Regions from separate parts of the Rhizobium sp. 10N427 genome, predicted to be linked through region 2. Evidence: riboswitches for the same ligand, from Rfam matches in the RefSeq annotation. Region 2 holds a riboswitch; the other holds the start of a gene.
What was found. Region 2 has a riboswitch for thiamine pyrophosphate ahead of thiB (thiamine ABC transporter substrate binding subunit). Riboswitches for the same ligand answer to the same signal wherever they lie in the genome.

Region 1: it holds a riboswitch for thiamine pyrophosphate, as region 2 does, so the genes downstream of both, thiM (hydroxyethylthiazole kinase) here and thiB (thiamine ABC transporter substrate binding subunit) in region 2, are expected to answer to the same signal.

The regions. Positions count from the first base shown of each region.
Region 1 is NZ_JBFTID010000001.1:145,482-150,289, reverse strand. Features, by position in the region: gene thiD (bifunctional hydroxymethylpyrimidine kinase/phosphomethylpyrimidine kinase) at 1-110, opposite strand, end outside; gene thiE (thiamine phosphate synthase) at 107-742, opposite strand; gene thiM (hydroxyethylthiazole kinase) at 739-1,542, opposite strand; TPP riboswitch at 1,596-1,692, opposite strand; gene AC1DIJ_RS00565 (sn-glycerol-3-phosphate ABC transporter ATP-binding protein UgpC) at 1,734-2,795, opposite strand; gene AC1DIJ_RS00560 (sugar phosphate isomerase/epimerase family protein) at 2,818-3,672, opposite strand; gene AC1DIJ_RS00555 (ROK family transcriptional regulator) at 3,707-4,808, opposite strand, start outside.
Region 2 is NZ_JBFTID010000003.1:197,277-202,084, reverse strand. Features, by position in the region: gene AC1DIJ_RS08420 (MDR family MFS transporter) at 48-1,583, shown strand; TPP riboswitch at 1,638-1,752, shown strand; gene thiB (thiamine ABC transporter substrate binding subunit) at 1,801-2,823, shown strand; gene thiP (thiamine/thiamine pyrophosphate ABC transporter permease ThiP) at 2,823-4,460, shown strand; gene AC1DIJ_RS08405 (thiamine ABC transporter ATP-binding protein) at 4,447-4,808, shown strand, end outside.

The DNA of each region.
Region 1 (4,808 bases), on a different contig from region 2:
AGCACGGCCATGCCATAGGTGCCACGCGCCGAGAAAGCCTTGAGATCGGTCTGGATGCCGGCGCCGCCCGAGGGGTCGGACCCGGCAATCGAGAGGACGTTACGGATCATGAGCGTGCCTTTCTGATGCTGGCTGCGATGGCTGCGGTCGCCGCCTGCGGATCGGGCTGGCCGCAGATCGCCGAGACGACCGCAAGGCCCTCGGCGCCGGTGGCAAGCACCGGGCCGACATGCTCGGCCTTCAGCCCGCCGATCGCTACGGAGCGAACCGGGCAGGCACGAACGAGATCGGCCAGACCTGTCAGGCCGATCGGTTGCTTATGGTCAGGCTTCGTCGCGGTGGCAAAGACCGGGCCGATTCCGGCATAATCGACGATGGCGGGATCCACCGCGGCGGCAAGCGCCGCCGTCTCGACCGACAGGCCGAGGATCATGTCCGGCCCGATCTTCCGGCGAGCTTCAATCGCGCCGAGATCATCTTGGCCGATATGCAATCCGTCGGCACCGAGCGCGATCGCCGCCTCGACATCGTCGTTGACGATGAGCAGCGCGTTGCTGCCCGTGAGCACATGCTGCAAAGCCCGGCCGGTTTCGATCATTTGCCGGGTGTCCGCCGTCTTGTCGCGCAGTTGCACGATGGTCGCCCCGCCGGCAACGGCGGCACGCGCGGTTTCGACAAGCCCGTATCCGGCACAGAGATGCGGATCGAGGACGAGATAGAGGGAAAGATCGAAGGTCTTCACGCCGGGCTGATCCTTGCCGCCTGGTCGAGGCCCGGACCGTCGAGTGCCGCGAGCGCATCAAGGAAACGCCAGGAGAAGGAGCCGGGGCCTTTCGCTTCCAGCGCTGCCTGTTCGCCGGCGACGGCAAACATTGCCAGCGCTGCGACTGTCGCATCGAAAGTCTCCTCGGGCGCAATCGCGGCAAAGGCGCCGGTCAGGCAGGTCAGCGAGCAGCCGAGCGCGGTGATCTGCGGCATGAGGGCCGAGCCGCCGGCGATCCTGACAGCACGCGCGCCATCGGTGACGAAATCGATCGGACCGGTGACCGCAACGGCAGCACCATACTGGGCGGCAATGCTGCGGGCGGCACCTTCCGCCTGCTCGACGGGATCGCGGCTGTCGACGCCCTGGCCGCGGCTTTCGCTGCCGGCAAGCGCGATGATCTCGGAAGCATTACCGCGGATGATTGCCGGATTGAGATCGAGCAGCGCCGCAACGCTCTCCCGGCGGTAGCCCGTCGCGTAATGGGCGACCGGATCCAGCACCCAGGGCTTGCCGTTGCGGGCAGCGGCCTTCGCCGCCTGTTTCATGCCGCTCACCCAGGCGGGCGACAGCGTGCCGATATTGATCGTCAATGCCCCGGATATCGCCGCGAATTCACCGGCTTCCTCTTCGGCATGCACCATGGCGGGCGAGGCGCCCGCGGCCAACACGACATTGGCGGCGATGTTCATCGCGACATAGTTGGTGATGCAGTGAACGAGCGGCGGCGCGGCGCGCAGCGCGGTCAGCAATTGTCCGGGTGATCTCGAAGTCGTCATCTTGCGTCCCTTGTGGGGCGGGGCAAGACGCCGGAGGCCGGACGAACGAAAGCGAAGGGCCTCGAGCGACTCCCTCCGCCAGCATTATCTGGTTCAGGTTCAAAGGGTACTTCTCAGCCCGCCTTCCGGCGAACGCCCCTGTCTCTCAACGCCTTCGTCATCGCAAATTATCGGCGGCTTGTCACGCCCTATCAGTTCAGCCGGGCCTCGCCGCTGACGATACGCTGCTCGCCTTCATCGAAGAGATGAACGGCATCATGAATGGGCGCAACCTTCAGGACATCGCCGGGCGCTGCTCTGATCCGCTCGCGGAAGACGCAGCTGATGGTCTGCGTACCGAGTCTGGCGATGACGAGGGTTTCCGATCCCGTCGGCTCAACGACGACAGTGGTGATCTCGATGCCACCGGGGTCGAGCCGGAGATGTTCGGGGCGGATGCCGTAGGTTACGGCATCGCCCGGACGGCGGTCGCTTGGGAGGATGATGCCGTCTTCGGTGCGGAAACCCACATCCGTCATGCTGCCCTTGATGAAGTTCATGGCGGGCGAGCCGATGAAGCCCGCGACGAACAGGTTGTTGGGCCGGTCGTAGAGATCGAGCGGAGAACCGGACTGCTCGATGCGGCCGTCCTTCATGACGACGATCTTGTCGGCCATGGTCATGGCCTCGATCTGGTCGTGGGTGACGTAGATCGTCGTCGTCTGCAGCCGCTGGTGCAGTTCCTTGATCTCCGAGCGCATCTGGACGCGCAGCTTGGCATCGAGATTGGAGAGCGGTTCGTCGAAGAGGAAGACGGCCGGGTCGCGCACGATTGCCCGGCCCATGGCAACACGCTGGCGCTGGCCGCCGGAGAGCTGTTTCGGATAGCGTTCGAGCAGGCTTTCGAGGCCGAGAATCTTGGCGGCATTGCCGACGCGCTTGTCTATCTCCTCTCGCGGCATACGCTTCAGCCGCAGCGAGAAGCCCATGTTCTTGGCAACCGTCATATGCGGATAGAGCGCATAGTTCTGGAACACCATGGCGATGTCCCGGTCCTTCGGTGCCAGCTCGTTGACGATGTGCTTGCCGATCTGGATCTCACCGCGGGTAATGCCCTCGAGGCCGGCGATCATCCTGAGCAGCGTCGATTTTCCGCAGCCGGACGGTCCGACGAGAACCACGAACTCGCCGTCGCGGATATCGACCGATACGCCCTTGATGGCCTTGAACGCGCCATAGTCCTTGCGGGCATTATTCACGGAAACATGAGCCATTGTCGTCCTCCCCAGGCCGCGATCAGAGCGTGTTCAAGGTGTTTCTGAGAAAGCCGAGGCCGACGCGCTCGCCCTCCTTGCGGGCCTCCAGGTCCTTGCCCGGCCAGCCGTAGGCGGCATCCTCATGCTCGATCGAGATCGTGCCGTCGAAACCGTAGCTCACGGCCTGGCGCAGGAATTTCGTCCAGTCAAGAAGGCCGAGGCCGGGCAGCTTGTATTGCCACCAGCCCTTGCCGTGATAGCCGACGGCCTGCTGTACGGCGGGATCGATCGCGGTGTCCTTGGCATGGAGGATGGCAATGCGGTCCTTGACGTCCTCGAGCGCCTTATAGGGATCGACGCCGATGCGCAGGAAGTGCGAGGGGTCGAATTCCAGCCCGAAGCGGCGGTCTGGAATGCGCTTGAACAGCTCGTCGTAGCCCCTCGGCGTCGTGCCGACGAAATTGTCCTTCGGCCCTGGCCAGTTTTCGATCGCGAAGATCAGGCCGCTCGATGCCGTCTCGGCAATCAGGCCGTTGGTGTAGGCGGCGAAGTCGTCATAATTGGCCTCGTCGCTGGCTTCATCGTTGCGTCCCGGGAAGATCACAAAGATCGGCACACCAGCCTCGCCGATCGCCTGGGCGAATTCCGAGGTGCGCGAGCGCAGATCCTTGCGCTTGGCATTGTCGGCGTCGAGCTGGTTGCCGAAATAGGTGATGGAGGAGACGTAGAGATTGCGCTCGCGAGCGAGTGCCACGGCAGAGCGGACCTTGTCGGGCGTCTTGATATGCCCGCCGACATCGATCTCGATGGCATCGAAACCGGCGGAGGCCGCGAAATCGACCACTTCTTCCAGCGGCCGGTCGTTGAACGTCGACGTATAGAAACCGATCTTCATCAAAATCCTCCCAGGCGCCGCCGCGGCGGCTGTTCTAGTTGTTCAGGCGATCCATGTATTTCAGGGGTGAACGCGTGCGTTGAACCTCATCTGACGACGCTAGCATCAGCGCTGCCGCCATTGGCATGGCCGCAGCACCGATCGCCGAAGCATCGTCGCCAAGCGAGGCGCGGTGAAGCGACGGCAAAGCGGCGTCGGCGGCATCGAGATGCTCATGTACATAGCGCAGCAGCTCGTCGATCATGCGGATCGGCAGCCGCCCGCCGACCAGGATGGCGTCGGGATCGATGATCATGCCGATATGCCGGACAGCGACGGCCAAATGGGCGCTCATCTCCCGCAGCCATTGCGAGACCAGCCGCTTTCCGCGCGTATCGAGCGTCAGTAGATCCTGCGGTACGCTGACCTTGATGCCGTGTTCCGCGAGGAACTCGTAAAGGCAGAACAGGGAAAAGATCTCGCCGAGCAGCCGCACCTTCTGCGCCCGCTCGTCCTTACCGTCGGCAATCGGCAGCCAGCCGATTTCGCCGCTAAGGCCCATGGCGCCGCGGTGGCCATTGCCATCCAGCACCAGTCCGCCGCCGGGGCAGGCATTTATGGCGATGTAGAGGAAGCTGCGGCTTTCGGCGCCGAGCCCATAGTCGAGTTCGGCCAGTGCCGCGGCATTGGTTTCGTTCTCGATGAAGACGGGGTGCTGCGTCAGGCCTTCGATCGCGGTGCGCACGTCGAATTCCAGCCATTCGGAATAGTCGGCCGGCTTGCCTGGAAAGGATATTTCGCCCAGCCAGTCCGGCATGGCGAGACCGATACCGGCCAGATGAGCGTCGTCGATCAGGCGGCTGCGCTGAAAATGTGATATCGCGTCGGCCGACAGCTGCATGAATTCGGCAGGCAGAATGTAGCGCTTTTCGTGATGCACGCGGGCACGCACATTGCCGACCGCGTCGACGGCAAGGATGGTCAGGTGATCGCGGTCGATATTGATGCCGATGGCGAAGAACGCGTCCGGATTGATCTCGAGCTCGATGGCGGGCTGTCCGCGCAAACCGTGGCGGCGCCGAGCCTCGATGATCAGGCCCTCGTCCAGCAGCCGGTCGACGATGCGGGCGATGGCCGGCTTGGTGAAGCCGGTCTGT
Region 2 (4,808 bases):
ATATGCTTTTGTCACATAAATTGGCGATCAAGATTGGAACTGTCTTCATGGATATGCAGCTTGCCTCCCAGCCGCTCGTGACGGATCCCCGCCGCAGGCTTATTCTCTTCCTGTTTCTGATGACCGCGATGTTCATGGCAACGCTGGACAATCAGATCGTCTCGACGGCGCTGCCGACCATCGTCGGCGAATTCGGCCACCTCGAACGCTTCGGCTGGATCGGCTCCGCCTATCTGCTGTCGCTGAGCGCCGTCATGCCCGTCTATGGCAAGCTCGGTGACCTCTTCGGCCGCAAATACGTGATGATGACCGCAATCGCGATCTTCACCGTCGGCTCCGCCGTTTGTGGTCTCGCCGTCTCGATGAACACGCTGATCGCCGCCCGCGTGCTCCAGGGCCTGGGCGGCGGCGGCATCATGGTATCGATCTTCGCCGTCAATGCCGATCTCTTCGAGCCGCGCGAACGAGCCCGCTACCAGAGCTATTCCAGCCTGGTGCTGATGGCCTCGAGCGCCATCGGCCCCGTTCTCGGCGGCATGATGAGCGATCTCTTCGGCTGGCGCTCGATCTTCYTCGTCAACGTCCCGATCGGTTTCCTTGTCTTGATCGGCCTCGCGCTGATGCTACCCTACCGCAAACCGCACCGCCGTCCGAAGATCGACTATGCCGGCGCCCTTCTGCTGGCGATGACGACGACGAGCATCGTGCTGATGGCCGATGGCAGCGAACTGTTCGGCTCGATCCTGGCGCCGCAGAGCCTGGGGATCATCGGTATCGGCGCGCTTTGCGCCATCGCCTGGGTCTTCGTCGAGCGCCGCGCCGCCGAACCGATCGTGCCGCTGTCGCTGTTCCGCAACCCGACCTTCCCGCTTTTCCTGATCATGTCGATTACCGGCGGTGGCATCGCTATCGGCATGGCCAATTACTTCGCGCTGTTCCTGCAGACGACCACGGGCCTGTCGCCCTCGCATGCCGGCCTGCTCTTCGTCATGTTGACCGGCGGCCTCGTCTGCGGCTCGCTCTTTGCCGGGCGCATGATCTCGCGCACCGGACGCTACAAGCCCTTCGCCATCGCCAGCCTCTCCTGCAGCGCTGTGGCCTTTGCACTCCTGACGCAGGTCCATGCCGGTACGCCGCTGCCGATTATAGGCTTGCTGATGATGCTGCACGGCATCGGCATCGGTCTGTCGCAGCAGGTGCCTGTGATCGGCGTCCAGAACGCCGCTCCGGCGCGTGACGTCGGCGCCGCCACCGGCTCCGTCACGTTGTCACGCATGGGTGGCGCATCGATCGCCATCTCGATTTATGGCGCCATCATCGGCTCGCAGCTTGCAAAAGTCGGCGTCTCCATTCCGGGCGTTGCCGATATCGAGCAGCTGACGCCAAAGATGATGGCAGCCCTCCCGGAAGCCAGCCGCCAGGCTGTCGCCGATGCCTATGCCAGCGCCTTCACGCCGCTATTCATGACCTCCTGCGCCTTTGCTTTGATTGGATTGATTGCAGCGCTTTCGCTGAAACCGGTCCAGTTGCCGCGCCACGGCGAGACCAAGAACGCGGCCGCGGCGGCCGAAGCCGCCGAGTAAAAGCAAGGGCGCGCTGCGCCCTTGTCATAAAGCCTTCATCGCTATACATCTGCCAACGCTCTAACGGGGTGCCCTGTATCCGCAAGGATATCTGGCTGAGAGGCTTTCAAGCCAACCCGCGGAACCTGATCCGGCTAACACCGGCGGAGGGATTAGACGCGTGACACCAGGCACCGCCCTTTTCCCCATGACACAACTTTTTAGGAGGAGGCGCGCCATGCCCGGCCGCAAACCATTGATCGCATCATTCGCCACGGCTTTCCTTGCCGCAACCGTCACTCTGTCGCAGGCGCAGGCCGCGGACAAGACGCTGACGGTCTACACCTACGAGAGCTTCACCTCGGAATGGGGCCCCGGCCCCAAGGTCAAGGAAGCCTTCGAGAAGACCTGCGCCTGCACGGTCAATTTCGTCAGCGTCGCCGATGGCGTGGCGCTTCTCTCCCGCCTCAAGCTCGAAGGCGCCTCGACCAAGGCCGACGTCGTGCTCGGCATCGATACCAACCTGATCACCGAAGCCAAGGATACCGGCCTGTTCGACGTAAGCGGCGTCGATACCAGCGCTCTCAAGGTGCCCGGCGACTTCAAGGACGATGTCTTCGTTCCCTATGACTACGGCCACTTCGCCATCATCTACGACACGCAGACCATCAAGAACCCGCCGAAAAGCATGCAGGAACTGGTCGATGGCGACCCATCGCAAAAGATCGTCATCGAGGATCCGCGCACCTCGACGCCCGGCCTTGGCCTGCTGCTCTGGGTGAAGTCCGTCTATGGCGACAAGGCGCCCGAAGCATGGACGAAGCTCAAGAGCCGCATCCTGACGGTGACGCCCGGCTGGTCTGAAGCCTATGGCCTGTTCACCAAGGGCGAGGCGCCGATGGTACTGTCCTACACGACCTCACCAGCCTATCACATGGTCGCCGAGAATACCGATCGCTATCAGGCCGCCGCTTTCTCCGAAGGTCACTATATCCAGATCGAGGTCGCCGGCCTGCTTAAGAACGCTCCTGACAAGGATCTTGCTCGTGACTTCCTGAAATTCATGGTCACACCGGGTTTCCAGGACACGATCCCGACCAACAACTGGATGATGCCTGTTGCGGCCACCTCCACGCCGCTGCCGGATGCCTTCGGCAAGCTGGTCAATCCGTCCAAGACCTTCCTGATGAGCCCGGATGAAGTCGCCAAAAAACGCAAGGCGTGGATCGACGAGTGGCTGGCAGCCATGAGCATGAACTGATGCTGCAGACGGCGGCGGAGCGGCGAAATGCGCTGGTGGGAGGGGCAATCGGCATCGCCGCCATCCTGCTTTTCATCGGCATCGCCGCCATCTCGCTTGCTGCCTCCGGCGGCAGCAATGCGTTCGCCGGCATCATCTCGGATTCCTACATTCTCCGCGTCCTTCGCTTCACGCTGCTGCAAGCCGTCCTTTCGACCTTGCTCTCCGTTATCCTGGCTCTGCCCGTCGCGCGGGCACTTGCCCGGCAACCTAACTTTCCTGGCCGTATTTGGATCATCCGGTTGATGGCCGTGCCGATGGGACTGCCCGTTCTGATCGGCGCGCTTGGGTTGATCGGCATTTGGGGACGGCAGGGCGTGCTCAATACCGCATTGCTCAAGCTCGGCCTGTCCGAACCCGTCACCATCTACGGACTGACCGGCATCTTGCTCGCCCACGTCTTCTTCAATCTGCCTTTGGCATGCCGACTGATGCTCGCCGGTCTGGAGAGACTGCCCTCCGAATACTGGCTGATGGCAAGCAATCTCGACATGCGCCCGCGCGCCGTTTTCCGCTTCATCGAATGGCCGGCGATCCGCGGCCTGATCCCCGGCATTTCTGGGCTGATCTTCATGCTCTGCGCCACCAGTTTCACGCTGGTACTGACGCTTGGCGGCGGACCAGCGGCAACGACGATCGAGGTGGCGATCTACCAGTCGCTGCGTTTCGATTTCGACCCGGGCCGAGCGGTAGCTCTGTCCTTGCTGCAGATTGCCCTGACCGGCCTCATCCTCGGCGCCATGTCGTTTCTCCCCGCCAGCCGTGATGAAGGGCTGACCGCCGGACGCCACTCCATGCGTTTCGATGGCAGAATGCCAATGGCAAAACTGTCAGATGGCCTGCTCCTCGCTCTCGCCACGGCTTTTCTAATCTCGCCATTGCTCTCCGTGTTGGTAGCCGGCCTGAGAGCCGACCTCCCGAAGCTGGTCGGCGAGCCGGTCTTCTGGCAGGCCGCAGCGATGAGCTGCGGCATATCCCTTTCCGCCGCCACATTGGCCCTTGTCGTGTCAGCAGCCCTGATCCGCGCCCGCCAGACCATCAGCGCAGACAAGCGCTCCAAGCGCGGCAGCCGCGCCCTCTACGCCGCGATAGGCGGAGCCTCGTCAATGGTGCTGCTGGCGCCTCCCGTAGTTCTTGCGACCGGCTGGTTCATGGCGCTCAGGCCATTCGGCGACGCCTCTGTTTTTGCGCCTGTCCTTGTGGTCCTGATCAATATGCTGATGGCCCTGCCCTTCGTCATGCGCGTGCTCGAACCGGCTTATCTCGTCCATCAGCGGCGCACCGCGCGCCTATCGGCAAGCCTCGGCATAACCGGCCAGGCGCGGCTGCGGCTCATCGACTGGCCGGGGCTGCGCAAGCCGTTGCTGACCGCCCTGTCTTTCGCCATGGCGCTGTCGCTCGGCGATCTCGGCGCTGTCGCCATGTTCGGATCCGATAGCTTTGTCACGCTTCCATGGCTGGTCTACAGCCGCATGGGAAGCTACAGAACCAACGATGCCGATGGCCTTGCGCTGATCCTCGGCGTCATTTGCCTATTGCTGACGATCGCCGGAACATCCGGCCAGGTGCGAGGACATGGTGCCGATGACGGCCGCTGATATCACCATGCAGAACGTTCGCCTGACGCTCGGCAGCCACGCCTTCCATTTCGATTGCACGCTGCCCCGCGGCCAGATCATTGCCGTGACAGGCCCATCGGGCGCCGGCAAATCGACCTTCCTCAATCTGCTGGCGGGTTTCGAGACGCCGGAGAGCGGCCGCGTTCTGCTCGCCGGACATGATGTTACCGGCAGTCACCCGGCCGAGCGGCCCGTCTCGCTTATCTTTCAGGACAACAATCTCTTCGCTCATCTCGATATCTTCACCAATGTCGGGCTGGGCATCAATCCGGCCCTGAAGCTCACACCGGCGGACCGCAGCCGCATCTCGGCCGCGCTGGCTCAGGT